2 regions of the Paenibacillus motobuensis genome follow, and region 2 is predicted to be linked to the other one. Evidence: riboswitches for the same ligand, from Rfam matches in the RefSeq annotation. Region 2 holds a riboswitch; the other holds the start of a gene.
What was found. Region 2 has a riboswitch for FMN ahead of ABD014_RS09460 (DMT family transporter). Riboswitches for the same ligand answer to the same signal wherever they lie in the genome.

Region 1 (16,418 bases), on a different contig from region 2:
TGCTGATACTGCTTTGGAATCGGAGGAATGCTACCGCGCTTGTAGACCGGAATCTTGCCAATAGGCTTCTGGTCCAACATAATGTGAAGCTCCCCCCGCTTGCCGAAGTGAAGCTCGTTCTCCTCCTGCAGGACAAGCTTCTTGCCGATCCGTTCGAGTTCTTTCGGGGTTAGAGCATACTTGAAGCCTATACCGGCAACAACTCCACTTTGCAAGGTTTGTCCCCTCTTAATAATCTCCATAAGAGGAAAGTGGTCAAAGCCATAATCAAGCAGTTTACGGTGATCATTCCAATCGTCCCCGTCATTAATCGTTACAACCACGAGTTGTTGACCATTTCGGGTTGCTGAACTTACCAGGCAGCGTCTAGCTTTTTTCGTAAAGCCTGTTTTAACACCGTCCGCTCCTTCGTAGAAGCGCAGCATCTTATTTTTGTTAATCCATTTATAATCCCATGGATCATTCGGATTCGGGGCTTGTTTCACCTCGGTTTTGACGATCTCCTTAAAATCAGGATTATGCATCGCGTACGCTGTTAGCTTGGCCAGATCAATAGCGGAAGAGTAATGATTCTTAGCATCCAGCCCATGCGGATTCTGAAATTGAGAATGCTTTAGACCAAGGAGCGACGCCTTCTCGTTCATCAGACGGACGAATCCTTCCTCCGAACCGCCGACATGTTCGGCGATAGCTGTAGCTGCATCATTCCCCGAACGCAGCATTAGGCCAAACAGCATATTTTCCAATGTCATCTCTTCGCCCAAATGAAGATATATCGACGATCCTTCTTTACCGTATGCGGATTTGCCAACCTTGACATTATCGGATAATCTCCCATGTTCAATAGCGACAATTGCCGTCATAATCTTTGTCAGACTGGCAATCGGAAGCTCTTCATCTCCATGATGTTCGTATAGAACCCTGCCGGAGGTGACATCAATCAGAGCAGCCGCTTGGGCATGATCCCCCGGAGCCTGTGGACTTTTCGGCTTGTCTTGCTCTTCAGCTTGTGCCGCTAATGGATATAGCAGCAGAAGACCGCTCGTCAACAAGGATATAAAGCGTATCTTAGATGTCATTCTCATCGTCGTATTCCTTTCGGCTGAATGCTTGGCGAACTTGTATCATTATATGCATTTCACTAAGATAGTATGTCCCAACTTTAGAGGTAGTCAAAAAGGCCACTTTTGATCACGATGAATATCAAGCAGCTGATTCAGCTTCGAATCTTGAATTCACCCGGGCCTTCCGATGCTCACGTACAAACTACGTACGCTGCGCTTCTCAGTCCCTGGCTTCATCCAACCTTCTCGGTGCTGAAAACTGGACTTTTTGAACACTTAATTTAAAGGTAGTCAAAAAGGCCACTTTTTCTTGCGATATAGAATTTCATCAGCTTCCGCTGATAACGAATAAATTCTATATCTACAAAAAAAGACCCCTCCCGGAGCTTCCGGAAAGGATCGATTGTTGCCCCTTGGATGTTAAACTTATCAAAAGCGGACTTTTTGAATTACCTCTTAAAGCTCTGTATGAACTTCAATTTTGGGCTCATCTTCTTTGCGACTTGGAATCATCGATTGGATTCTGTCAATAACATTAGGCAGCGCATCGATCATCTTCTCGGCCAAATGAGTCTGATTATCGAGTGGAACAATGTGTACGCCTTGGGTACCTACAACAAGAAAGGCAATCGGATTAATGGAGACACCGCCCCCGCTACCGCCACCGAAAGGTCTTATTTTAGCATGGTCATCAGAATTGCTGGAGCTGCTCTTTTCATAATCATGATCATTCTCAATACAAAAATCACTGCCTCCGGCAGCAAAGCCAAAGCCAACGCGGCTGATCGGTAGGATCACACTGCCATCAGGTGTTTGAACAGGTTCACCGACAATGGTATTCACATCAACCATTTCTTTGATGTTCTCCATCGCCGTTTGCATTAGCCCTTGAATTGGATGTTCAGCCATTATACTTCCTCCTTAAGAATTGGGTTGAATAAGGACTTCCTACGCTTTTCGTAGTCTGCTCATACCGCGCGTGTTGTATGTATGGGATTTAAGTCCTTGAAGTCTTATTAGCGATCTGATGATTTTGCTGATTTGGCTTTGGACAATAACTTAAACCATTTGCGCAGCCCTTTATTCTCGCGTAATACACGAAAGACCAATACAAACGAGGCATAAAAAGCATACCCTAAGCGAATTCGCGCTGTACATTTCAATTGGCTGACAAACAAAGGAGGAATTCCAAATTTGGGTACCACGAATAGTTTGGGTCTTTGTTGCAGTGAAATGTGATAAGACAAAAATCCGATAAGGGTCGATTTGAGTGCCCAAGCGAAACCCGTCAAAGTTGCGGTATGCGCAGCATTGGAAAGGGCAATATTAGTAGACCATTCTAATTGGGCAACCTTAATATGCTTCAATGTGGCTTTCATCCAGCTACGAAGTCCTAGGGTAGCTTTCAGCATCTCTCTAAAATCGTCAGCCCATTGCTCAATCTTATGTTTATTAATTGCCTGCTCGTGATTTGCCGTCTGTCCCTCGTTCAAATTATTGCTATTTTCTCCCCGGATAATCAATCCATCCTGCAAATTCTTCAGTTCAATCTCCGGTATTTTATAGTGAAGCGAGATGAGGCCAAAGAGCAAAGTAACATCGACCGTAACTATGTCATTCTTGTTACTCTTCTTGGCAAAGAACTGAAGCTTGATATGCGATAATAGGAGTAACACAATGATGAGACACAGCAGGAACAGGCTGCTTCCGAGCCAAATCCACACGAGAACGCCCTCCATGCTATTCAGATAACAAGCTCTTAATAGTATGGCTGTTCACTATAAGAAACATTCGTAACGCAAAAAAACCTCTACCTGCTTACGGTAAAGGCTAATATTGGAAAAACAAAAAGGCCTATTCGAACGGCCCTTCGTCGTTATTCGTTAACTCCACTTTGTCACGCGCCACATCATCAAAGGTTAGCTGCTGTTCTTCCAGCTTCTTGAACAAGAGCTGTGTCTCCTCCTCAAGTTGATCCGATGGCTCGATATCCTCCATAACCGGCAAGTCCTTCAGACTAGCAAGCCCAAAGTAGTCGAGAAATTCCTTGGTTGTCCCATACAGAATCGGTCGACCAATTGCTTCGGCCCGTCCTACTTCTTCAATCAGATCTTTGTTCACCAGAGTATGAATAGCTCGCTCCGATTTGACACCACGAATCCCTTCTACTTCAATTCGTGTAATCGGCTGTCGGTAAGCAATAATCGATAATGTCTCGAGCGCCGCTTGAGACAAGGAGGACCTGGAAGGTGAATAAGCCAGTCTCTCAAAATAAGGTGCATGCTGGGGCAAAGTCGCTAATTGATAGTTGCCGGCAATTTGAACGACCTGTAGACCGCGTCCCGCTCGTTCAAAAGAGTTCTTCAAATCTAAGAGAGCATCATTTATGATCTCTTTACGCTGCTCGGTTACTTCCGCCAGCTGTGCAACGCTGATTCCTTCCTCCCCGGCAAGAAATAGCAGACCTTCAATAATCGATTTCAATTCCTGAAAATTCATCGGCCGAACCTTCACCTCTCCACTCAATAACTATATCATCAAACAGTTTGTTCTGATAACAAACCACTTGTTTCATCTTCATTAATTCCAAGATAGCCAGAAACGTAACGACAATCTCATGACGATACATCTCCTCATGCAGCAGCTTGGAGAACAGCAGTCTGCCTCCTCTACCGCTTGCTTCAAGCACGGAGACCACTTCATTGATCCGATCTTTCACCGAGATCTCATCCCGATGGATTCGCGCCACTGTATTGCGTTTGACCGCTTTGCGGATCGCCTTCTGGAAGGCTTCTATCAAATCCTGTGTATGCAATCCCTTCACCGGATTCTCTTGAATTTCAGGCAAGAATGGAGTCAAATCCTCAGGTTCCTTCGTGAAAATAAGGCTGCGTTCCCACTCCATTTCGTGCAGTTGCTCAGCGATTCCCTTATACTTCCGGTATTCAATCAGTTGGCGAATCAGTTCTTCACGCGGATCCTCTTCCTCTTCATAATAGCCGTAATCTTCATCCAGCTCGATGACAGGCGGCTTGGGAAGCAACTGTTTGCTCTTGATGGACAGTAGTGTGGCCGCCATGACGAGAAATTCACTGGTAACCTCCAGCTCCAGCTCCTGCATGTTATGTAAATACTCAAGGTACTGGTCGGTTATCTCGCTGATCGAGACTTGATTAATATCGATCTCCGCTTTATCAATCAAATGCAAGAGGAGATCAAGTGGCCCCTCGAACGCTTCCAGTTTATATAATACAGTCGTCAATGAACTTCCTCCACCCATATAAATGCCTACGTAACATAAACATCTCGAATAAAATGAAAATGCAGTACCCTAAAAAGGGTACTACATTAAATAAGCACTATTTTAGCTGTTTCGTCAAGTTCGCCATTTCAATGGCCGCCATTGCCGAATCCCAGCCTTTGTTGCCCGCCTTCGTTCCAGCACGTTCAATGGCTTGTTCAATGTTCTCTGTCGTCACCACTCCGAAGATGGTCGGTACACCTGTCTTCAAGCCAATTGCTGCTACGCCCTTAGCGACCTCGTTGCAGACATAATCATAATGTGTTGTTGAACCACGGATGACGGTTCCCAGCGTAATGACAGCGTCGTATTTGCCGCTTTCCGCTAACTTCTGTGCCGCGAACGGAATTTCGAACGCTCCAGGAACCCAGGCTACATAAATCTCCTCTTCCTTGACGCCATGCCGTTTCAAGGCGTCGAGCGCTCCACTTAACAGCTTGCTTGTGATAAACTCGTTAAACCGTCCAACTACAATTGCGTATTTTAATCCTTCAGATACTAAATTTCCTTCAAATACATGTGCCATATATATCCATCCCCTTCAATTTGTATTTTTATTAGTTAATACATAATAAAGTTACTGCTGTTAGGATTCATCCTGCTCGATATCATCAAATTCCAGCAGATGTCCCATTCTAGCCTGTTTCGTATGCAAGTACTTGGTGTTGTCCTCATTAGCCTCCATTTGGATAGGCACCCGCTCAACCACATTCAGGCCATATCCTTCTAGACCGGTAATTTTACGCGGATTATTGGTCATGAGGCGAATCTCGCGAATACCCAAATCCTTCAGAATTTGTGCGCCAATCCCGTAATCGCGCAGATCTGGTGGGAATCCCAGCTTCAGATTGGCATCCACCGTATCGAAGCCCTGCTCTTGAAGCTTATAAGCTTTCAATTTATTGATCAGCCCAATACCACGCCCTTCTTGACGCATATAGAGCAGCACGCCTCTGCCTTCCTTCTCAATCTGACTCAGTGCCGCCGCAAATTGTGGGCCGCAGTCACAACGATGAGAATGGAAGACATCGCCGGTGAGACATTCGGAATGCACACGCACCAGAGTTGGTTCATCACCACCGATATCGCCTTTTACAAGCGCCACATGCTCTTTGGAATCAACATCATTGGTATAGGCGACAACTCTGAAATCACCGAAATCGGTTGGCATATGCACCTCTACCTCACGATTAACCAACTTCTCCTTCTCATTGCGATAATGGATCAGATCCTTGACACTGATCAGCTTCAGATCGAAAGTTTTGGCGATTTCAGCCAAGTCCGGCAATCTCGCCATCGTACCGTCTTCCTTAACGACTTCACAGATCACTCCTGCCGGATATGCCCCGCACATCCGGGCCAGATCCACAGCCGCCTCCGTATGCCCGGCACGGCGTAGTACACCGCCCTTCTTGGCGATCAGCGGGAACATATGCCCTGGGCGGCGGAAGTCGCCTGGCTTGGCCGCCGGGTCCATGAGCTTCTGAACTGTCAGTGAACGCTCATGAGCCGATATACCGGTTGAAGTAGCCTGGTGATCAATCGATACGGTGAAGGCTGTTCCGTGATTATCCGTATTTTGCGCCACCATTGGCTGCAGCTCCAGCTCCTCCGCTCGCTCTTGTGTGATCGGCAGGCAGACAAGACCGCGCCCTTCCGTAATCATAAAATTAATAACTTCCGGGGTTGCTTTTTCCGCTAGCGCTACAAAATCTCCCTCGTTCTCCCGATCCTCATCATCAACTACAATAATGACTTTGCCGCGCATCAGATCATAAATCGCATCTTCAATCCGATCTAATTGAATATCTTCCATATGAATCCCCTCCTGCTATTGCTGCAAATTTCAAATGAATCTCAGGAACCATAAATTCAATCGCTATGTTCATTCGGTTGCCTAGAAGACCTGACGATCTCAAGCGAATCCATTCTCGACTAGAAATGATAAATCTACGTTTGAAGGATTGCCCTTCTGCGAATGACCTGCTGGGCTATTACTGAATCTCAGCAGATGCTCCATATACTTGCCTAGCACATCCGTCTCCAGATTGACCGTGTCTCCCGCCCGTTTTAACGCTAGCACTGTCTCACTCCAGGTATGTGGAATGATGGATACCATGAACCTTCCTCCTTCAACACTGGCGACCGTCAGACTGATTCCATCAATTGTAATCGAGCCTTGAGGAATAATGTATTTAAAAAGAGCTGGCTCCGAGGGTTCAATTTCGACAAAGACGGCATTTTGATCTTGACGCATATTTGCAATCGTGCCGGTTCCGTCCACATGCCCTTGTACGATGTGTCCGCCGAATCTTCCGCCTGCAGCCATAGCTCGCTCTAGATTCACCTTGCTGCCAGGCTTCAGATTCCTCAGATTCGTATGGCGATAAGTTTGTGGCATGACATCTACCGTAAAGCCGGAAGCTTCCAGGGAAGTGGCGGTCAGGCATACACCATTTACAGAGATGCTGTCCCCCAGCTTCACATCATCCATAATACGACTGGCCAGAATGCCAAGCACCATCGCTTCTCCCTTATGGCTGATCGATTTCATCGTACCGATTTCTTCAACAATTCCAGTGAACATGATCTTGCCTCCTTGTTACCCTACGACTCTGGTTATACGGAATACACCGGCTTTCCTTTGACACAAATATTATCACCAATGAGCTCTACTTCCATATCCTTTAGCACAATGCTATCTCGCATTCGTTCATAACCGTCAAAGACAAAGCTCCCCGGCGATTCAAGGCCACCAATGAGTTTGGGAGCAATAAATACCATTAATTCATCGACCAAATGATGCTGCAGCATCGACCCGTTGATCCTTCCTCCACCCTCTACCAGAATCGAGGCAATCTCACGTTCGCCAAGTAGGCGCATTGCATGCTTCAGATCAACCTCAGGGCCGTCTCCACATATCATGATTTCAATGCCTTGCTTGCGCAGCCCGTCTATTCTGTCTTGAGCCGCACGGCTTGTCGTCAATAGGATGGTTGGCGCCTTGCCGTCCGTCAACACTTGGCTATTCTCAGGAATCCTTAAGGGCGAATCAACGATAATTCGAATGGGAGACAATCCTGGAACCGATAACCTTGTTGTAAGCATTGGATCATCGGCGACGACCGTTCCGACACCTACCAGAATTGCCTGATGCTGATGTCGCAAGGTATGCACCATTTCGCGGGCAGCATCATTGGAGATCCATTTGCTGTCGCCGCTCTTCGAAGCGATCTTGCCGTCCAGAGTACTAGCTGTCTTGAGCGTGATATAAGGCAATCTCGTCGTAATATACTTGTTGAATTTTCTATTGAGTTTAACAGCTCGCTCACGCAGTACACCGACTTCCACCTCAATACCACTCTCGCGTAGCATCGCGATCCCTCTGCCCGCTACACTTGGATTAGGATCTTCACAGGCTATAACGACACGCTTCACATTCTCCTGAATTAGTCGCTGCGAACATGGAGGCGTCATGCCATAATGACTGCAAGGTTCCAATGAGACATAGACTGTACTATTCTCAGCCTCAGCGCCTGCCATATTTAGAGCATGCACCTCCGCATGAGCTGTCCCTCTTCTCAAATGTGTGCCTATACCAACAACAGCACCATTCTTCACGACGACCGTACCGACCACCGGATTAATTCCAGTCTGGCCCAGAGCACGCTCAGCCATATCCAGAGCAAGACCCATATAAAACTCATCGTTCATCATCTGCATTCTTCCCACCTCCCTCGCTGTATCAGTGTAGAATCCAAAAATAAAACCCCGACGGAATCTAATCCATCAGGGTTATTATGAGAGTGAGTACGCAAAAAAATCACATCGCTGAACAGACAAAGCCATTATGGCTATGCTGTAACAGAAGCTATGTACATTATGCACATTAACTTTGTGAAAATTAGAACTTACTGACTGCAAGTATGCGGCATTTATGAGTATGTCCAAGCGCATAATGTTAGCCTAAAAGCTCTGCTGCGTCTTCCTTCTCCCATCCAGACTATACTGTCGGTCCCGGAATCTCACCGGCTCAGCCATATATCGCATGAATAGATCAAGTGATATACAGGTCACGGACTCGTACATGCATCTTATTAGACGTAAGAAGCCTAATTAAATAGAGCATGCCATCACCGTCGGTTGGGAATTACACCCGACCCCGAAGGAAAAAATATTCGATTATGCAAAACAGTTGTTGCATAACGAATGTTAACACTATCATCTTAAAAAATCAAGGATCGAACAAACTCCCCTGATGAGGCACTCGTTCTGTGTATAAAATTTCGTGCAAAGCAGATGATAAACATTGACGTGCAGCGTTGATTTTACAATGAACACTAGAGGAGGCAATTCCATGGCTAAGCCCGACGATCGTTCGGACAACGTACAAAAATTAAGCAAACATATAAGTAATACCATTCAAAATTTTCATGAAGGTCAGGATTACCTAAGCGAGCATGCCGACGAAATCTCCGGCACCGAGAAACAGCAAATCGAGGATAAAAACAAGAAGCGGCTCAGAAGCATTGAAGGATTCCGTGAAGAAATCAAGGACGAAAAGTCCGATCAGCAATAAAACCTGTATAATTTCTAGGGTTGACTAGAAAATAGGTACAACAAGAAAGAGCCTGCAACTACGCAGGCTCTTATTGCATTTATTCTATTCGTCCCAGACAGTTACTTCTTGCATCTTGTCACCAGGACGGACTTGATCCACAAGATCCATGCCGGAGGTTACTTTACCGAATACGGTATGTACCCCGTTAAGATGTGGTTGTGGTTCGTATACGATAAAGAATTGGCTGCCGCCAGTATCTTTGCCTGCATGAGCCATAGACAGAACACCGCGTTCATGCTTCGTCACATTAGTTGCAGTCTCACATTTGATCGTGTAACCCGGGCCACCCGTACCATTTCCGATTGGGCATCCACCTTGTGCAACAAAGCCTGGAATTACGCGATGGAACGTAAGTCCGTTATAGAAACCAGAATTAGCCAGTTTCTCAAAGTTTTCTACCGTACCTGGCGCTTCTTCAGGCAGAAATTGAATTTCAACCACTCCACCATTTTCCAATACGATCTTGCCTTTTTTCATATCGGTCACTTCCTTTTATTTATTCGTTAGTCAAAAACCTATTCCAGTGTACTATGAAATGCCCGGTAGAGCAAAGAGGAAGCCTACGTACAAATAAAAAACCGTGAAGAATGCGCAATTCATGCGTTCTCCTCACGGTTCTACTCATTATAGACAAGTGCTAGCTCTTAATCCTCATAGCTCTTATTTGTAGGAGGGCTGCTTCGAAATCCGCTCAGGAATCGTATCATAAGCAACGATATCATCGAGTGTCTCGCGTCTCACTACGATATCGCTATACCCATCCTTAACAAATACGACTGCTGGACGTGGAATCCGGTTGTAGTTGCTTGCCATCGCGTAATTATATGCTCCCGTACAAGCCACTGCTAATAGATCCCCCGTGTTCACAGTTGGGAGCTCAATATCCCAGATCAGCATATCGCCTGTTTCACAGCATTTCCCAGCGATTGATACCAACTCTTCATTGGAATCAAAAGCACGGTTCGCCAGCAATGCCTCATATTTGGATTCATAAAGAGCTGGACGTGGATTGTCGGTCATTCCTCCATCGACAGCAACATATTTGCGTACGCCAGGAATGTCCTTATTCGTACCGACCGTATAGAGCGTAGTACCAGCATCGCCGACAATACTGCGACCTGGCTCCACCCAGATTTCCGGAAGCTCAGGATAGCTAAGGCTAAAGTGCTGCTTCACTGCATCCGTAATTGCCTTGACATAATCAGCAACCTTCAGCGGCGTATCTTCCTCTGTATATCTTATACCGAAGCCCCCGCCAAGATTAACTACTTTAAACAGAACACCGAGCTGTTCCTTGACATGAGCAGCGAAATCAGCAACTCGCTCAACCGCTAAGTGGAACCCCTCAACTTCAAAAATCTGCGAACCGATATGTGAATGAACCCCGAGTAGATTCAGATTGTTGCACAAGCCTGCCGCATTAACTGCTTCGAATGCAGCCCCGTTCCCGATATCAAAACCAAACTTGGAATCGATCTGTCCGGTTGAAATATACTCATGCGTATGCGCTTCGACTCCAGGAGTTACGCGAAGCAAAATGTTCACCACAACCTTCTTCTCAGCCGCAATGGCCTGCAGCATATGCAGCTCTACCATATTGTCGACTACGAAGCAGCCGATGCCCGCATCAATAGCCATCTCCAGCTCAAATGGCGTCTTGTTATTGCCATGGAAGTGAATTCTCTGCGCAGGAAAGCCTGCTTGCAGTGCGGTATACAATTCGCCCTCAGAGACTACGTCCAGAGACAGGCCCTCTTCCTCAACTAGCCGGCACATAGCCATAACACAAAAGGCTTTGCTTGCATATGCAACCTGGAAGGACAAACCGGATGCTCGGAAGGCATCCATATATTCACGGCTCCGTTGCCGTATAAGGTCTTCATCTACAATATAGAGCGGTGTGCCGTAGGTCTCTTTGAGCTCTACTGTATCACAGCCGCCGATTTCCAGATGGCCTTTCGTATTAATTTTGCTCGTACCGTGTAAATACATCTATGCAATCCTCCACTGTTTTCAATTTTACACCAGTATAGCAAACAAACGGTGAACTGAAAAATGGATTATTATGAATATGATTTGTGTTATTTGGTAGACACGCCCACCATCTATTCGTTCTGCGGCATCCGCGTGCGGTCACGCGGCTTGTTGAAAGACGGTCTTTGCTTGGATGACATAACCGGAACCCGGAACAAAATTGCGGCCATTGCTTTGGCATTAAATGGGATAAATGGCCATAAATAAGGCGAGTTATAGGAACGTTGAAAAGTAAGAAACAGAATGTACAGTGTCGTTCCGACAACTAGACCAGGACCGTCAAAGATAGCTACAGCGACAAGCAGGAACAACCGAACCATCCGATTGGCCAGCCCCAATTCATAACTTGGCGTTGCGAACATCCCGATTGCTGCGATCGCCATATACAGAATTACTTCGTTGATGAATAAGCCCGTCTTGACGGCAATATCGCCGATCATAATCGCTGCGATCAAGCCCATAGCTGAAGCGAGCGGGGTCGGGGTATGCACAGCCGCCATGCGCATCAGATCCACGCCGAACTCTACGAGCAGAAATTGGGCGATTAACGGAATTTTCGCTTTATCATGCGGTCCAACAAATGCTAGTATATCCGGTTTGAATTCCGGATGCATCACAATCAACAGCCATAATGGCAATAGAAACAGCGACGCAAAAATTCCAAAAAAGCGTACCCACCTTAGATAAGTGCCCATGAACGCGGTTTGCCTGTTCTCCTCGGCATGTTGACATAAATCAAAGAATGTCGTAGGCAAAATAATGACACTGGGCGACGTATCGACGAATATTACGACCCTTCCTTCGAGCAAATGGGAAGCAACGACATCCGGGCGCTCGGAATATCGGACATGAGGGTACGGGCTCCAGCCTCTGTGAAGAATAGCTTCCTCAAGCTGTTTGTCGGCAAGCGGAATTCCGTCCATATTTAAGCTTGTTATTTTCTTCCGTACCGCTTCAATCTCCAGCTTGTCGGCAATATCATCAATATAAGCCAAACTTACATCTGTCTGTGTCCGTCTCCCCACCTGAAAGGCCTCGAACTTCAACCCAGGATCACGAAGCCGTCGCCGAACCAAAGCTACATTCGTCAACATCGTCTCGGTGAAGCCATCTCTGGCGCCGCGTACGACCCGCTCAAGCGAAGGCTCTTCCGGACTGCGCACCGGATAATTGCGCGTATCCATAATGATCGCTGTCTGTTCGCCCTCTATGAAGAATGCGCTCATCCCGATCAGGATGTTTTTGATCACGACACTTAATTCCTCGGCCTTCTCCACCTGAACATGGGGGATATACATTTCAAAAAAGGAACGCATCGCTCCAGCGGATAAATTGTCCGGCGTTAAGTAAGTGAGGCGCTTAAGAATTTCCAGCATAATCTCACTGTTGGCGAAGCCGTTAATGAAGAGCATTCCCGTCTTCTTGCCAGCGAAGCTCATTTCACGGAATACGACGTCAAAGCTCTTGCCAAGACCGATAACTTCCTCAAGCGTCCGCTTCGTAGTAGCTAGACTTCTGCTGATTCTATCGCTCTGCTGCCAATATATGATGGAATCCTCGAGGGAGTCAGACTTTTCTGCGTCCCTTTTTTGTTGAACCTCTTTTTTGGTCCAAATGCCTATATGAGGCTCCTCTGGACGAGTGTTCTTATCTGACTCCTGCTCCTCCCGATCCGATTCTCGAATAAAGCCAGGCATATTCTCGTTATCAGCATGCTCCCGGATATGATCATTTTCTTGGTCCATCGTAACTAGCTCCCTTCGAAAATATGGCTGCGATATTCTTGTGATTTAAGCACCGGAGGGCCCGGCTGAATTCAAGATTCGAAGTCGAATCAACTTCCTCGATTTACCTCGTGTTAGATATAGAATTTATACGTTACAGCGAAGCTGATGAATTCTATATCGCAAGAAAACCTACCTTTGAACCGCGGTCGCTCCTCCTTGAATGACTTCGATCGGTTTTCTTATCAAAAGTGGACTTTTTGAATTTCTTCATTCAGTAAAGATTCAAAAATCCGGTTTTCAGCACCGAGAAGGTTGGATGAAGCTAGGGTCCGAGGAGCGGAACGTACGTAGTTGGTACGTGAGCACCGGAGGGCCCGGCTGAATTCAAGATTCGAAGTCGAATCAACTTCCTCGTTTTACCTCGTGTTAGATATAGAATTTATACGTTATCAGCGAAGCTGATGAATTCTATATCGCAAGAAAACCTACCTTTGAACCGCGTTCGCTCATCCTTGAATTACTTCGATCGGTTTTCTTATCAAAAGTGGACTTTTTGAATTACCTTACGGATTGTAAATGAACCATTCGAATAGCGACCCGGCCACCTTACCAAACACCATTGCCAGCAGCAATCCGAATAAGTACCTCTGCATATGAAGTCGCTTGGCAATGATCGGCAGCACATTCAGCACCTCGGTCAATGCGGCCGCAAGCATTCCGATAAAGATGCCATTGAACAGGCCGACAACGCCGCTGAACAGCCCAGGTCCGGCTATTTTCCAATTCCAGAAATCAGCAATCGTGCCGATAAATGAGCCGCTGACCATCGCTCCCTCATACCAGTGGACTTTATCGAAGGTTCGTGTAATCTGGGCGAGACGCGGAATCATATCCAGCACGATAAATAAAGCGATCACCCCGGCACCGACGGCGATTCCCCCAGCAAATCCAAGAAACATAAGACCACCGTATATCACCGCACCGCTCAAAGGGGCTTCTCCCCCTTCTCCTTGGCCTCTTGTTCGCTCATCCGTTTATATTCCTCAGCAACCACATATTGATTCAGATTTTCCTGGTACAGGAACATCTCGACCTCAAGGGGAGTAGGCTCCTCATTCCATTTCTTCTTGAATAGATGATTGAAGAAGATGATCATCCCGAAGCCGATGCCAAGGGAGTATGCGCCTTGAAAAAGATAAGGATGCTCGTCCCGGTGACCAGTAATCATCTCCACGATCCGCACCTGAACCTCCGGCATGCTTACATCAGCATGGAAGTTCATGATCGTCAATGCGGCTCCGAAGAATAGCAGGAGCCAGACTACCGCAAATAGCACAAGTGAAGGCTTCTTCTCCTTCACGATCATCTCGATCAGCACATGCGGCTCACCGATCACTTCAACCTGAGCCGCAGGAAATCGCTGCTTGATAACAGAAATCACTTGCAGGGTATCGATCACGATGAGATTGCCATCGCTCTTCTGCGGCCGCTCAAGCTCCAAATTTAACAGAACTTCTTCTTGATGAGGCTCGGCGAGTACGCGAGCAATGTCGCGAAGATGAATGGGGGAACCAGCCGGAAGCCTGACTTGCTTGCGCAGCCGTACATAAATGCAGGGATGAGGTATTGGGTTCAATGATAGCCACCCCTTTTTTTCGTAATGTCCATAGTATGCCAAGTGAGACTTATATTTACTCGAAGTTGTGACATTTGCGGCTTAGGGCGCTAAAGAAGCGGTCAAAAATGTCCCTTAGAGCAAGAAAAACATAATCTCGTATTCCTAACGGACACTTTTGACCATTAGAAGCACAAATTAGCAGTTTCCCGTGGTCCTTTCCCCTGTAATGGACAAAATTGTCCGTTACAAGTGAAGCGAACTAAAGACTGGGCGCTAACGGACAAAAATGTCCGAGTACTCCGGCCAAAGCATGAGGATTTCCGCTTTTTTGGACATGCAAAAGGGGATGTCTCCGGGTCAAAAACCAACCCTTGAGACAGCCCCTGTCTTTCAATCGTATCGAGCTTAAAACAACCCTTAGATTTAGAGCAACGATCCCCTGCATCCTCTGGAACTACTATTGAGCGATCTGATCGCGAATGCTCTGCAAGATCTTCTTCTCTAGCCTGGATACCTGAACCTGGGAGATTCCAAGCCTGGCCGCTACCTCAGATTGCGTCTGATCGCGATAATAGCGCAAATACACAATCAGCCGCTCCCGCTCTGACAATCCATCGATCGCTTCATGCAGAGCCAGCTTATCGAACCAGCGTTCCTGGGACTCATCGGCGATCTGATCCATAAGTGTAATCGGGTCGCCATCATTCTCGAACACCGTCTCATGGATAGAGGCTGGCGGCTTATTCGCCTCTTGGGCGAATACGACATCCTCCGGCGTTACCCCGAGCTCCTCCGCCACTTCCTTCACCGTCGGAAGTCGGTTCAGCACCTTGGACAGCTCGTCCTTCTTCTTGCGCACCTTATTCGCCATTTCCTTCAACGAACGGCTAACCTTCAACGTTCCATCATCACGTAAGAAGCGCTGAATTTCCCCGATAATCATCGGAACCGCATAGGTTGAGAATTTGACATCGTAGCTTAGATCGAATTTATCCACCGACTTTAACAGTCCGATGCAGCCGATTTGGAACAAATCCTCCGGCTCGTAGCCACGGTTCATGAACCGCTGTACGACCGACCAGACCAGCCTTGTGTTGCAGCTTACGAGCCTGTCCCTGGCCACATTATCTCCAGCCTGGCTCAAGGCGATCAGCCTTTTCACTTCCGCATCGTCCAAATACTCTCTCGAGGCTTGCTTCACTTCGGCATCCATATCTCCAACCCCTAATTGTATAAAGCTTTCTTCGATACGATCCTCTTCTTCATCCGAATCGAAGTGCCGCCGCCAACCTCGCTTGCGACGTCAAACTCATCCATAAAATTCTCCATGATTGTAAAGCCCATCCCGGACCGTTCCAGCTCCGGCTTGGAAGTGTATAGCGGCTGCTTAGCCAGCTCCAAATCTTCAATCCCGCGGCCTTTGTCTTCGATAAGCAGGGTTATCGTATCCTCCTCAATCCAGGCGGAGATCGTGACCACTCCTTCCGAATTCTCCTCATAACCATGGATAATAGAGTTTGTTACCGCTTCAGACACTACGGTCTTCAAGTCTGTAATCTCATCCATCGTCGGATCCAGCTGAGAGACAAAAGCGGCTACCGTTACTCTGGCGAAGGACTCATTCTCCGATTTTGCTGCGAATTGCAAGGTCATAAAGTTGCTACTATTCTCCTTCATAGGGCGACCTCCAACTCCGAGAGCGCGCTGCTCTCATTTTCATAAATAGACATAATCTTGAACAAGCCTGACATCTCCAGCAAGCGGAATACCGGCGGGTTCACGTCGCTGACGACCATCTTCCCGCCCTTTTGCTTAATCAGCTTATAGCGTCCGAGAATAACTCCAAGCCCTGAGCTGTCCATGAACTGCAGCGATTTGAGACTGAGCAGTAAATTGCGGCAGCCCTCTCGCCCAATCTCCTCATCCATGCGCATACGCACCAAATCTGCAGTATGATGGTCCAGCTCGCCGGATAAACGTACAATAAGCGTCTCGCGATGCCTCACAGTTTCCATTTGCAAATTCACGTCTGTTCACTCTCCTCCCTGACATG
Region 2 (14,336 bases):
TTGAGCAAATACGCCGAGTACAGCGTCATTAATCCGAATTGGGGCAGTCCGCAGTGGAAGTTCCTCCCTGTCGGGGAGAAGAATAACCAACTGTATCGCTTCCGAATTCCGGGAACTGAGGGCCAATATTTGCAGGATGAGCGGACGGCGGATTCGGTGACCGAGGTGACTTACGGGCCAGCGGATGATGAATATTCTATCTGGTTCCTGGATGAGAGGAATGGTGCGAATGGTCCGGTGATGATGAAGAATATGGGCAGCGGCCGATACCTGTCTATTCAGAATTTAGCGGATGCGCAAGTTGAGAGCGAGGATGAACCGGAACTGACCGTAGAAGCCAGATCAGAAGTTTACGATACATGGGGCAGCATCAAATGGAGAATAGAGCAGCGAGATCAGGATGGGGTAAATATTGGGAGTGCTTGGACAGGACATTATCTATACGCCACGCTGAATGAGCAAGGGAAGCCGGTCTTTAAAGTAAGCAGAGCTGAAGGAGCTGCGGATCGTGCGGAATCCATATTTATTGCCGAACCCGTACAAATCGCTGAGAAGCCTCTGCCGGATGGACCTGTACGGATTAAGAGTGCAGCGAACCATGCCTATTTATACGAGAATCATTCCGGTGTTGTATTATATGGCGATCTAGCCGCGGATAATGGTTATTCGCATTGGGTGATTGAGCAATCGGCCGATGGACGGCAGCGTGTTCAGAACCGGGCTACAGGACATTATCTGACGCTGAACGAGGACTATACTTTTGTAGAGAGCAAGGAACTGTCTGCCGGGGACAGCAGCGCTGCATCCTGGGCGGTAAATCGCGTCGCAGGCGGGGATCAGGTTCTGATTCGCAGCCAATATGGTAATTACGACGATGAATTCATTCATGTCCAGAACAATACGGGGTATGCGGAACGAGGCCTGTACCCTGACTCCTGGGGATCGGTGCAATGGGAGCTGGAGTTAGCGCCGTCGCAGTTCAATACACCTAATATGGACGAAGAACGCAACCTGAGTACGGCAACACCTGTACAGAATGATACGAATGTAATGGTGATAGCACCGCAAGGGGCTGGCGGCAAGGTGCTTGCAGAACAGAGCGGGACGATTAAGCTAGTTAGCGGAGATGATGCGAATGCGGCCTCCAGATGGATTCTGCAGGACTTTAATGGACGGCATCTGATCAAGAACACAGCTACGGGCCATTATCTGTCACTGGACAACAGCTTGACACCAACCGTGTCGACGTCCACGAAGCCGCTGGGCTCGCAGTGGATATTGAATGAACCATTAGGATATCGTACTTTGTCCAATGCGGTGGATGCAGGCGGTCTGCTGCAATACAACATGGCGGGTATCTTTTATGGAACAGCGGCTTCTTCGGAATCGGTTCTTTGGAGCTTTACTCCTATAGCTGCGGATATCGCATATATGGTGGAGGATGCTTTCAAGACAGACAAGTTGATCCGGTTTGCGGTTCATGCGCAGGAGCAAGGGGAATACAAGGGTCTAATTCGCTATAAAAATGACTCTGGCTCCGAGCAGCTATTGAGCGTAAAAGTGAACGGACTAGAGGAGCAGTCAGTAGCATTTAAACCTTCGGGCGGCTTGAGCACCGCGGAAGTAAAGCTGAATTTGCGCGCCGGCATGAATACGGTATCGCTGAGCGGTGTAAATGGGGAACTATCGGCCGTGCAAATTGACAGTTTAACCGTCAAAAATAGCGTAAATAAAGCGTATCGCGGAGCAACGGTACCTTATGTGAGCTATGAAGCGGAGGATATGAAGACGAACGGAGTTCTGCTTGGAGCGTCGCGGAAGTACCGCAATCTAGCTTCGGAAGCATCGGGGCGCCAGGCAGTCCAGTTGAAGCAGACAGGAGATTATGTGGAATTTGCCTTAGCTGAAGCGGCCAATTCGCTCGTTGTTCGCTACTCGATTCCGGACAGTACAGATGGAGCGGGCGATGAGCAGACCTTGTCGCTGTATGTAAACGGGCAATTCAAGCAGTCGCTTAAGCTGACCTCAAAATATGCCTGGGAGTATGGAAGCTATCCTTGGTCGAATGACCCTCGTCAAGGCAGCGGGCATCGCTTCTTCGATGAGATCCATGCGCTGATCGGCGATATGCCGCAAGGGGCAGTGATCCGACTGCAAAAGGATGCAGGGGATCAAGCCGACTTCTATGCCATTGATCTGGTTGACATGGAGCAGGTGGCACCCGCCTATGAGATGCCGGAAGGCTTCGTATCGGTTATCGATTTTGGAGCGGTTCCGAATGACGGTCAGGACGATACGATGGCCTTGAGAGATGCTCTGTCTGTGGCCAGAGACCGGGGAACCGGGGTGTGGTTCCCGGCAGGCAGCTTTGACTTCGGTGATCAACTGCTGGATTTGGATTCAGCGGTGATCCGCGGTGCAGGAATGTGGTACACAACGTTGAACGGGGCCAAGTTCTATGGGCATGGAGGAACGGTAGAAGTCTATGATCTGCTTATCGATGGCGGCATTAATGAGCGGGATGATGAAGCGTTCACGAATGCTTTTCATGGAGCGTTTGGTCCAGGTTCGATCATTCAGCAGGTGTGGATTGAGCATACCAAGGCCGGCCTGTGGCTAACGCAGCCGATCGGGGAGAAGGCACGGACCAATGAGCTATACATGATGGGGCTCAGAATTCGCAATCTGATGGCCGATGGCATTAACTTTGCCGTAGGAACGACGAACAGTATGATGGAGCAGAGCGATATCCGCTATCCGGGGGATGACGGCATCGCGATGTGGTCATTTACTGACAGCAAGCTGGTTGATATGAACGGCTCGGAGAGAACGCCTAGTGTGAACAATACGGCACGGTTCAATACGGTGACCTTGCCTTGGCTTGCTGACAACATCGTCGTATTTGGCGGCAAGGATAATAAGATCCAGGATAATATTGTCAAGGATACGGTAGCAAATGGTGCGGGGATTGCCGTATCTACCCGCTTTAACGCAGAGCCTTTTGCCGGAACGACGGTCGTGGAGCGGAATACGCTCGTTCGTACCGGCAGCTATGATACCGGATATGGCGTGAGTCTGGGAGCGCTCTGGCTATTTGCCGGGGAGAGTGATATGAAGGGCAAGATTGTGGTTCAGGATAATGTGGTAAAAGACAGCACGTATGCCGGGCTGATTGCCCATGGTGATTTTACAGTAGAAGATGTCCTACTGAGAAATATCGTTATCGATGGAACGGGGACGAATGGAGTCGATGTTACGTCGGGCCTTAAAGGCTCTGCAACCGTCGACAATGTAATTATTCGCGGAGATCGGATGAAGATGGTGTCCAATCCATCGGCCGCCTTCAGCTTCAAGGAGATTAACGAGGGCTTTGCTTCTGGGAAGAAGCCTCCGGTCAATCCAGGCGAACCAGGTAATCCAGGTTCAGGTGGAGTAGAGAATCCAGGTACGAGCAGCTCTGGAGGGACTGGCGGGTCAAGTGGAGGAGCAGGTACTGGCCAGTCTGCGGGTTCCTTGTCTGACTCCGTCTTGCAGGAGGCTCTGCGTCAAGGTAAGACGACGATTGAGCTGAAGACCGATAGTGAAGGTAGAGTGAATCTGACAGCAGCAGTATTAGCAGCAGCAGCGGCTGAGCATCCGGAGGCGGTGATCGAGGTAACGGGAGCAGGCGGATCGGTATACCGATTCCCGCTCAGTCTGACCGATCAGGTAATCGTGCAGGCAGGTGTTGTTGATCAGAAGCAAGCCGTCGTGTCGATTCAAATTTCTCCTCAGGAGCAGGCAGGGTTCAAGGATAAGGCAAAGCAGCAAGGTATGGAACTGATGGGAAATGCCATGAAATTTATGGTTCAAGTCTCGGAAGGAGGCAAGACGGTCCAGGTAGACCGTTATGAAGGAGCCATCTATGTTTTGCGCCAATGGACTGTAGACAGCAAGCTTGATCCATCAACCACGGTTGTTCTGCTGTATGATCCGGCAACAGGCAAGCTAAGCTATGTTCCGGCGTGGCTAGAGAATAATGCTGATGGAACGACTACTGTCATTGTGAAGAGTGCAGCAAATGGAATCTTTGTCGCTGCTCATCATCCAGTAACTTTTGCGGATATCGAAGGCCACTGGGCTCAGGCGGTCATTGAGAAGCTGGCGGCAAGACAAATCCTGAATGGTGTCGGTGGGGATCTCTTTGCACCGGGGCAGCCTGTCAGCCGGGCTGAATTTGCTGTGATGCTCGTCAGAGCGCTTGATCTTCAAAGGGGAACCAGCAGTAGTGGAGGTGCTTTGTATAACGATGTGAAGTCTGATGCATGGTATGGAGATGCCGTTGCTACGGCTATCCATTATGGACTGGTGCAAGGCTATGCAGATCACAGCTTCCGTCCGAACGCGCAAATTACCCGGGAGGAAATGTCCGTAATGGGAGCGCGGGCGCTGCGTTTACTGCAGAACGGGGTGAAGCAGGGAACGGGCACGGAAGTGATCCTTATTGCCGGGGAGAGCAAGGATCTAGTGTCGGGCTATGCCGATCGTTCACAGCTTCATTCATGGTCCCAGGAAGAGGTGGAGCTGATGCTCCAGGCAGGCATTATGCAAGGACAGAGCAAAGATAAATTTGCTCCAGCCAGCCGCACGACAAGAGCGGAAGCGGCGGCCATCCTGTCTCGACTGCTTGCAGCAGTAAAACTGCTCAATCCATAACCGAGAAGTTAAACGGGCAAATGAGCAGGGAATAGGATAAAGGGTTCAACTTAAAAATAGAGGGCGCTCATTGGCATTGGCGTCCTCTATTTTTTGATAAATATGCGGGCTTATAATTGCTACGTATACCTCAAGAAAGGCGTCTGACTTATATTTATTTAATTGCATATTGTGCAATTAAATGAGTGACGATCTGGAAAAGAGTTGTTTTAGCTGTAAAATGTACACTTAAAATTTCTATTTTCTCTTATTCTACGAATCTAAGGGAATTTAAGTGTACGAATTACACTTATTGTTGTTATGTCCTTTGATTTGAGATTTTAAGTGTAGGTTATACATTTAAGTGAAGATTTACAACTATTTCAGCTATAACAGCAGTTTTGAGTTCAGATAAGTGCGATTCTGCAACTATTTGAAAATGGAGAAGTACTAGACTTAGTCTGAGTTACTATACAGATCCGGAAAGACTTGTGATCGTACTATGATAGGGTCCAGGAAGATATTCGCTAGTAGATAAGACAGGCCATTATTGATGTTAGTCTACGCTAGTACAAAAAACAGTTGCCACCTCTGGAATAATAAGGTATGATATCTGTCCCTACTGCTGCAAAATGCCCTTGTCTGAAGTGGACGGAACAAGCCGTCAAAAATGCTTATCGGAGGTGCTTCATGCTTTATTTTACGTTGGCTGCCAAGGCCTATTCACGCAATTTGCAGTACCGCGGTGCACATATGGTGCACAATCTTGCCAGCGCGATGTTCGGATTCATCTACGCCAGTATTTGGATCGGGCTCGGCAGGGATAATTCCCTCGGCACTTATGGAACCCACGGCATGATCAGTTACATCTGCTTCACGCAGAGCCTGCTGTGGATCACCAGCTTTATCTCGAACGGACTTGGCATTCCGCAAGCCGTGCGGACCGGTCAAATCTCACTGGATCTGATGCGTCCCGTTCATTTGTTCAGCCATATGGCGGCGCGCGAATGGGGGCAAATCGCCTACCAGTTCATTTACAAATCAATCCCTATCTACATGCTGTATCTCATCATTTTCCCGCTTCATGTTCCCAAGAGCAGCTTCACCGTTATGCTTGTTGCAATCAGTATAGTTGGCGCAGCCTACATATCGATTTGCATGAATTATCTGATCGGGGTAACTGCACTGTGGACGACAGAATCTTCCTGGTTCTACTGGGCGAATCATGCGCTCGTGAATTTATTAGCAGGCTTCTTCATTCCGCTGGAATGGCTGCCCTCCTGGTTATCACAGTTAGCCTGGTTATCACCATACCCGTATCTTCTCTACGTGCCTACGCGCATCTATCTCGGTTATGAACACGGCTCTCATTTATGGGGGACGCTGCTTTGGTGTGCCTTCTTGACGTTGATCTGCCTGCTGGCGACTAAGGTGCTGCGGCATAAAGTGGAGGTGCAGGGCGGATGAGTGACAAGTTGAATTCGAGCAGCCAGCAGACTTTGGGCGACCAACCGATAGTAATCGATGAGCCCAATTTGCATAAAAGGCCGAATCAAAATAAGAATCCTGACTTGGAGCCAAAGCTGAAGCTAAGCAGCAAGCTGAAGTCATGGCTGGAGCTATATGTGCTACTGATCAAGACCAGTGTTCGCAGTCGGATGCAATACCGATTTAATTTTATTCTAGGATCGGTACTCGCAGCGTTGATTCAAATTTCGGAGTTCCTGATGATCGCGATTGTTCTATACAAGTTTGGGGCAATCCAAGGATGGTCCATGCATGAGATTGGTTATCTGTTCTCGGTGATTACACTATCCAAGACGCTGTACCGTACGTTCGCCGATGAGGTTCATCATTTGGAAAAATATCTGGTAGACGGTGAACTAGATCAAATCCTGACCAGACCCGTCCCCGTGCTTCTTGCCATCATGCCGCGGAATTTCCGCATTATGCTTGGAGAGGTGCTGCAGGGCGGTTTTATCCTCTGCTGGTCAATGAACGGATTATGGCGCAGCGGGCAGATCGATTGGACCTCCATCGTATTTACTCTATTCATCATTGTAACTGGAGCGGTCATTCTTTTCTCGATCGGGTTGGCTACAGCAACGATTGGCTTCTGGACGACAAGGATTGAAGAACTACAGACCTTCACCGAGGATGCAGCTAGGACAGCTGGGCAATATCCGCTGACCTTATATCCCAAATGGATGTCATCCATGCTGCTGATCATCATCCCCGTCGGCTTCGTCAATTATGTTCCAGCTCTATACATTATTCGCGGTGAGCTTGGACCCTGGGTGCTTGCTGCTGTGGCCGCGATGGCGACGATTTGTCTTGGGGCAAGTATGCGGTTCTGGCGGTTCGGAATTACGAAATATCAGAGCACAGGAAGCTAAGCTAAGGGAGGGCACAGAAATGATCGAAGCCAAAAATTTATATAAAGAATTCAAGACCCCGATCGTTCGTGAGGGACGATTCTCCGGCATTCGGACACTATTCGCCCGGGAATATACTAGGAAAGAAGCGGTCCGTGGCATCAACTTCCAGATTGCGCAGGGCGAATTCGTCGGATACATTGGACCGAACGGGGCCGGCAAATCGACGACGATCAAGATGCTGACTGGCATCCTTCATCCGAGCTCAGGCGAGGTAGTTGTTGGCGGTTATAATCCTCACCAGGAGCGGCGGAAGGCGGTGCGGAACCTCGGTGTTGTATTTGGCCAGCGAAGTCAACTGTGGTGGGATCTTCCGGTCAAGGCCTCCTATGATATCTTGGCCAAAATGTACAATGTGACGGATAGCGATAAGCGAAGGCGCTTGGACCAATTGGCGGAGCTTCTGGATTTGTATGAATTCTGGGCTACACCGGTTCGCAAGCTGTCGCTCGGACAACGAATGCGGGCCGATCTGGCCGCATCGATGCTGCATGATCCCGATGTTCTGTTCCTGGACGAACCCACGATTGGACTTGATGTGAATGCGAAGCGGAATATTCGGAAATTTCTCAAGCAGCTGAATGAGGATTTCGGGAAGACGATATTGCTTACTACCCATGATATGGATGATATTGAGCAGCTCTGCGGACGCGTCATGGTTATCAATCACGGTGAATTGACCTTTGATGGTACTGCTCGCTCACTTCGTGAGACGATCGGCCTGCCAACCGAGATTCGCGTCACATTCCGCGGTCAATTTCAACTGCCGGATACCCTTAATCCTGCGATTCGAGTAACCGACCGGGAGGAGGATGTCGTAACGATTGAGGCCAATCGCCAGGAATGGAGTACGGTTGATATCTTGCGTGAGCTGGAGACCTGGGGGGACATTGACGATTTCGAGATGAAGGAGCCGGATTTCGAGGAGATCATCCACAAGGTCTATTAGAGGTTGTTCAAACCGTCCGCTTTTGATCACGAAGTAAATAAGGAAGCTGCTCTGCATCGAATCTTGAATTCAGCTGGGCCTTCCGGTGCTCACGTACCAAAAACGTACGTTCCGCTCCTCAGTCCCTAGCTTCATCCAACCTTCTCGGTGCTGAAAACCGGCCTCTTTGAACACGTACTATTAGAGCTAGATGAATGAGACGAATTTTGTGTTGCGTAGACCTGTTGCGCTGCATACAAATATTAAATAGCATGAAACAATGAAATTATTCTCATTGAAAATACATGAAACAAGTCATATACTAAGTATAATGTGATATTCATTATAGTTATATCCGCGGCAAAGATTGTAATATGAATTCAGCGGATATTGTAAAATCAAACAATTAAAAATTTGAATATGGATCTTCGGGGTAAGGTGAAATTCCTGACCGGCGGTGAATGGTTCGATCAGCACATAGCGATTGAATCACAGCCCGCGACTCGCTGTCTGTCCTGTAGGACGATAGCGACTGATCTGGTGCAAATCCAGAGCCGACGGTAAAGTCCGGATGGGAGAAGATCAATCTTAAGTTTGTGCGACAAGGCGATAAGCCTGTCTTTGCACATGCTTATTTGATCAGCCCCCGTAGATGTCGACTGTTGTCGATTCACGGGGGCTTTCTGCTGGCAAGACTCCGTATTCAAGGAGAGGGAGAGACAGCAAGATGGAAAATGTAAGTACTGGCTATAAGGTGCAGGAGCCCACTTCAGCGCGTCCTGCTAAGACAAAAAGCGGTTTTTGGCTAGTGGTATTGGGAGCGGCCCTATGGGGTGTCGATCCATTATTCCGGATCATTCTGCTCCGTGCGCTGACTTCAGCGCAAATCGTTCTGCTGGAGCATGTGATTATCGCACTCATCGCAATTCCAGTGTTATGGAAGAATCGCGGGGAACTGAAAGGCATGAGCATGAAGCATCTCGGCGCATTGCTCTTCATTTCTTGGGGCGGTTCAGCCATAGCAACTATCCTGTTCACGATGGGGCTTGCTAACGGCAACGCCAACGCAGTATTGCTGCTGCAGAAGCTGCAGCCGTTGTTCGCCATCATTTTAGCGAGCTTGTTGCTCAAAGAGAAGCTACCGCGTCATTTCTCGATTCTGTTCCTGATCGCGCTGGCTGGAACTTATTTTCTAACCTTTGGGTTTGCTATTCCGATCGGGCACTGGAATGAATTTGTGCAAGTGGGGAGTCTGTTATCTTTGGGGGCTGCAGCTCTATGGGGCGGTTCGACCGTGATGGGCAGGTTGATGGTCGGACAGATGAAATACGAGACAGTGACCTCGCTGCGATTCGTTCTCGCTCTTCCGCTGTTGCTCGCGGTAACCTGGAATGAAGGTGCTGCGTGGAATCTTCCATCAGGCACATACGATCTATCTTTGGTAGGACTTAACCTGCTTGGTCAGGCGCTGCTGCCAGGACTGCTCAGCATCCTAGTCTACTATAAAGGTCTAACCACTACAAAGGCGTCTGTGGCTACACTGGCGGAGCTCAGCTTCCCGATGGTAGGCGTTCTGATCAACTGGATCGCTTTCCAGCAGATCGTAACCATCGCTCAAGCGCTCGGCTTCCTGCTAATCTGGTTCGTATTGTTTGCCATCTCCAGACAGAATAATGCTTCTGCGGATTAAGTTTTTCATATGATATTACGGAATAACCTGGGACGAACCGTCTCGGGTTATTCTTTTTATTTTCTAACGAAACTACAGATCGTTATTTCCTCGTCAAAAGCCGCGAATAAAATCTAACGAAACTACAGATCGTTATTCGGGTGAAATTCGGACTATAAGCCTCTTTTTTGCTTCAATAGCGATACCCAGTTTCGTTAGAATTTTTTAATGCCTAATTTAGCCTAAATAGCGATACCTAGTTTCGTTAGAATATTCAGGTGCCGGATTTGTTCTAAATCGCGATACCAGTTTCGTTAGAGGGCGGACTATAGGTTTAGAAAGTGGGTGCGAGCACCTACTACGAATTTATAGGAAGAAAAAAGCCCGACACGCTTTCCCCTCCCCATTTGGTGGGGGAAAGAAAGTCGTGTGAGGCTTTTGTGATAGCTTGGTTAGCGTATTACGCAGACGGCTGCTCATCCAGCCACAGAATGGATGTCACTCCGCGCGGATAGTAGCGGCTGCCACAGATCACTCCGGCGAGCATCTGGTCGCTCCAGCTCCAGTAAGCATTCGCGGTAGAAGTCAGCCAACCGACATGGGCTGCGTCCGCAGCTCTACCTTGCTCGTTCCACTCCAGGCCGAGAATTTGCCGAGCGATGAATTGGCACAGATAGATCTTACTGAGCCAGGAGTTATCGCTGGTGGAGGAGAGCTTCCAGCCTCCGTCTGCGAACAGGCATACACCTGGTTGAAGCACGGTATTCAGATGCTTGTTCAGCGTCTGGATGTATGCACCGAAGCGTCCGTTCGGATCCAGCGCTTCTTTGCAGCCGGTGAAGAGCGGGAAGATCAGCCCTTCGATGGCCGGAATAATTCGAGAATCATTATTCTCTGAAATGACGGCAGGGACGTATCCTTCCGGCAGCATTTGCGACACAATAGTCGCTGCGCAGCGATCGGCTTGTTCAGCAGCCAGGCTTGCTTGCTCCCCACGGCCAAGCTTCGTGAACAATTTCTCCATCGCTACATAAGCAGCCCAGCTTTTACCGGCCAAATAGATATTGTTGCGTGCCTGTCCGAGCGATACGTCAAGGCTGTCATAGGTTGTAATTTCAGCTCCACCCATTGTGCGGGAGCTATCGAGACCCATAATACCTGTGCGTTTGGCTGGATCTGGATGATCGCGGTTCACCATGCTCTCCAGACATTGCTCCATAATGCTCAGATTAGCATTGATCCACTTGTTATCGTCTGTTTGCTGTACGTATACAGTAGCGCACAGTACCCAGTTCACAAGCTGCTCATGCGTCATGTGCGAGAAGCAGTCATCGATCGCATGAAGCTCATAGGAGGAATATTCAGGCTTGGAGAAGGCATTGGCAACGCCCATATCATGAGTGAAGCTGATACCGCCTGGATATGGAGTTGGATCTCCCGGGAAATGAACCTGATCGGTGTAGCTGTAGCGCTTCACGAACAGATCGAGCTCATTCTTCACGGTCCATGGGTTCATTTTCATCTCATAGAACAGTTGGTCTACGGTCAGGTCGAACGTATTCATCATCCGGTACTCGCCTTCATTCACAACCCAGAGCGCTTCTCCCTTGTGGTCGAGCAATTGTGTAGAGCCATAGTAGCTGCGAATCGAATGTCTCAACATGAAGCGCTGATCGTCATTCAGGTGAGGTGCATCTGTGATGCGGTCAGCCTGCTGTGCAATCTCTACCTTCTTATCGAAGTTATCCATCGCATAAGCGGCAACCTCTTCAATATTTGCAAAATAGCGTGTGTAGTAGTAGGTAGTATCGAGACCGGTTGTAACATATCCCTCACGGTAGAAGCAGATCGCAAAGCGGTAAGTCGCTTTCTCCCCTGCAGGTGTATCCATAAGCAGAGCGCCGACGGCTCCGAGACCAAAACGCAGATTCTCTTCAACCTTAGGCTCAAGAATTGCTTCCATTGTGAAGAAGCCTGCACTTTTTACTCGGCTGTCACTCGTCGCAATCGCGGTATGTCTGCCTTGTCCAATCCCGATAATCTCACCGTTCGTTACTTCTTCAAGACGGCGGATAGATCTGTACGGGTCGCTGTTCTGCAAGCCGAAGAAGGCCCGGCGGCTGCTTGTTCCGCGTGTGTTGTCGACGACGATCTCAGCCAGTACCGCTGGCATAATGGCAAATTTGAGTTCCTCATCCTTGGCGGTAGCTGGATCAGGTACACTGTCAAATGGCGAATAGATCCGGAAGGTCAGATCTCCAGCCTGCCATTCATCCGTTGCCGCATTGAAGCTGCGAGTAATGCTCTCTTGGTCAAAAGAAGTGATAAGCTTATCTTCAACGACTTCTTTCTCTCCATCTTGTTCAGATGTATAGCGATCGCGCTCATCCTGGCCTTCTCCGAAGAAAGGCAGCGCCTGGTAACGGTTCTTGCCATCCTCTTGCAGTCCAATGTATATATTCTGATTGGGCGGGCTAGCCAATTCAAGATCTAAGCCGCCTTTCTTGCCGGGATAACCTAGTGTGAAACTTGCAAACGCTCCCATTGGAGAGTGGTGTGCGTTGAATAACATCTTCTTATCCAATTTAACTACCTCCTGTATATAGAGATGATTATGTGATATGTTAATTATAACAAGGTAGAAAATGATATATTATATCCAAACCATGAATCAATTTACCCAAATTGACTACAAAATTCTTGAGCTTGTGTACAAGGAGGCTGCTGCCATGGAACTGGAACTGGCTAATAATCGTTATATTGCGGAGTTTATGCTGCCGGATATGGATTCGACATTTCGGATATTTGCATCCCATGTCCGTACGGTGACCAAGGATTGGTCATACCCCAGGCATACTCATCCTTTGTTTGAAGTCAATTTGCTGCTCGCCGGGGGACAGGAGATGATTGTGAACAGTCAGCGTTATATCCAGAAGCCCGGTGATTTACTGCTGCTTAGGCCGGAGGATGTTCATGAGAGCCTTGCGATTGGTGAAGAGCCGATGACTTATTACTGTTTGCATTTTAATGCGGATGATCCTATTCTCCATGCCTTGCTGAGCCGTAGGAACTTCGACCTGTACGAGTCGACAAGCGCCCTGACTCGGACGATTCGCCCAAGCTTGGACAAGCTGATCTCGCTAACTTCAGCTAATGAGGTGCCACTTAAGATAGCTAACAAGATGAGGGCCATGTCCGCCGTATTCGATCTGCTTGCTGGCCTGAGCGAGGTGCTGTCTGAGCAGGGCGAGGAGGAACTGGCCAGCAGCAAGATGGGCAGGGTTGCCTTTGAGATTGCGGCGAGGTTGGAGAAGTGCGTTGAGGATAGCGATATCCAGGGAGAGGCTTTGTCCGGGGGTGAAAAGGAGGAGCAGCATTCCAGAGATGCTGTAGCAGCCGCCACCGCGGATCTCGGATACAGCGCTTCGTCTTGCAACCGCATCTTCCAGCGGGTATATGGCATATCTCCGCGCCAGTATTTATCAGGCCTGAAGCTGAAGAAGGCCAAGCTTCTGCTTATGGAGCCCGAGCTTACGGTAGAGGCCGTCTCCACCCGTCTCGGCTACAAGGACATTGCCCACTTCAGCCGCCAATTCAAGCGCTGGACCGGAGAGTCCCCAGGGAAATTCCGGGCCCGGTTTCATGTATAAGGGAACAGGAGCACATCGTGCAATAGCTGGTTTATAGCTATGCAGGTGTGCTTTTTTTATTCTAATAGAATGAGTGTTTATATCTGGATGAGTGAGGGGTTGTTCCTATATATACCAATTGTTATAATATGGTTGGAAAATCCTAATAGAAGGAAAAAGAGGGGGATCTTGCTAAATGGTGAAATGTACCCTGCCTAATGAGGAGCTATTTTACTTATGTATGCTGGCTGGTGCGGAGTCTCTGCTTGGAATTGAGGATTTGCGAGGTAATCTGGACACAGAAGAAATTCGCAACAAGTGGATTGCGGTTTCAGATCGATTGATACATAAGGGGATTTTGTCATTTGAGGAGAACTCTGAGCTATACATAGATTCTGATTATGCTGAGTTGATCTCGGTGCTGGCTTTTCCGGAGCAAGCATTCGCATGTTTGCTAGAGGAAAATGATGAAGTAAGCCTGGAGTTTATTCACTCTCGCCATGGGAAATATACCTCTCTAAAAGGGGAAGAGAATTGCGAAGTGGAGCTTTTTCTAGAGAGGGATGATAGTTTTAAACTGCTAGTGGAACATTTTCTATTAAGTGATTGCCTTGAGGAACTGCAGTTTGATCTACCTGCTGAAATTATTAACTATGCGTTTGCCTTGGCTGGAACGGGAGCTGTGAAGAGCTCGGCAATGATGCTGGAGCCATATGGATTGAAGTATGAAGTAGCAGAGGAACTGACAAGGGCAGTGTATGATGAATCCTTATGTCGGATCGTTGCAGGATATCGGTTTGATCGTGAGCATCCTGCGGAAGCTCTCTTCCATTGTCTGAAGACTCAGCAAGGGACGTGGATCACTTGTATGAGGCAAGGTCGGGAGCAGGTTAGGTTGTTTCGCCAACGACCGGAGGCTGCTTTACGACAAATTATTCAATTTCACGGGATATAGAGAGGAGCTCGGGGCTTATGGAGCAGAAGGTGAATCCCTATCAGGT

Region 1: it holds a riboswitch for FMN, as region 2 does, so the genes downstream of both, ribD (bifunctional diaminohydroxyphosphoribosylaminopyrimidine deaminase/5-amino-6-(5-phosphoribosylamino)uracil reductase RibD) here and ABD014_RS09460 (DMT family transporter) in region 2, are expected to answer to the same signal.

Annotation. Positions count from the first base shown of each region.
Region 1 is NZ_BAAACX010000016.1:110,721-127,138, reverse strand. Features, by position in the region: gene ABD014_RS18455 (D-alanyl-D-alanine carboxypeptidase family protein) at 1-1,085, opposite strand, end outside; gene ytfJ (GerW family sporulation protein) at 1,521-1,973, opposite strand; gene ABD014_RS18445 (DUF2953 domain-containing protein) at 2,081-2,788, opposite strand; gene scpB (SMC-Scp complex subunit ScpB) at 2,919-3,563, opposite strand; gene ABD014_RS18435 (segregation and condensation protein A) at 3,532-4,344, opposite strand; gene ribH (6,7-dimethyl-8-ribityllumazine synthase) at 4,424-4,891, opposite strand; gene ABD014_RS18425 (bifunctional 3,4-dihydroxy-2-butanone-4-phosphate synthase/GTP cyclohydrolase II) at 4,952-6,181, opposite strand; gene ribE (riboflavin synthase) at 6,281-6,952, opposite strand; gene ribD (bifunctional diaminohydroxyphosphoribosylaminopyrimidine deaminase/5-amino-6-(5-phosphoribosylamino)uracil reductase RibD) at 6,985-8,088, opposite strand; FMN riboswitch at 8,348-8,539, opposite strand; gene tlp (small acid-soluble spore protein Tlp) at 8,723-8,944, shown strand; gene ABD014_RS18405 (peptidylprolyl isomerase) at 9,029-9,463, opposite strand; gene lysA (diaminopimelate decarboxylase) at 9,647-10,978, opposite strand; gene ABD014_RS18395 (spore germination protein) at 11,092-12,765, opposite strand; gene ABD014_RS18390 (stage V sporulation protein AB) at 13,311-13,706, opposite strand; gene ABD014_RS18385 (stage V sporulation protein AA) at 13,733-14,383, opposite strand; gene sigF (RNA polymerase sporulation sigma factor SigF) at 14,823-15,578, opposite strand; gene spoIIAB (anti-sigma F factor) at 15,590-16,042, opposite strand; gene spoIIAA (anti-sigma F factor antagonist) at 16,039-16,392, opposite strand.
Region 2 is NZ_BAAACX010000008.1:274,186-288,521, forward strand. Features, by position in the region: gene ABD014_RS09440 (S-layer homology domain-containing protein) at 1,648-4,695, shown strand; gene ABD014_RS09445 (ABC transporter permease) at 5,365-6,141, shown strand; gene ABD014_RS09450 (ABC transporter permease) at 6,333-7,070, shown strand; gene ABD014_RS09455 (ABC transporter ATP-binding protein) at 7,090-8,058, shown strand; FMN riboswitch at 8,458-8,624, shown strand; gene ABD014_RS09460 (DMT family transporter) at 8,765-9,727, shown strand; gene ABD014_RS09465 (glycoside hydrolase family 52 protein) at 10,167-12,278, opposite strand; gene ABD014_RS09470 (helix-turn-helix domain-containing protein) at 12,436-13,356, shown strand; gene ABD014_RS09475 (hypothetical protein) at 13,532-14,290, shown strand; gene ABD014_RS09480 (peptidoglycan-binding protein) at 14,308-14,336, shown strand, end outside.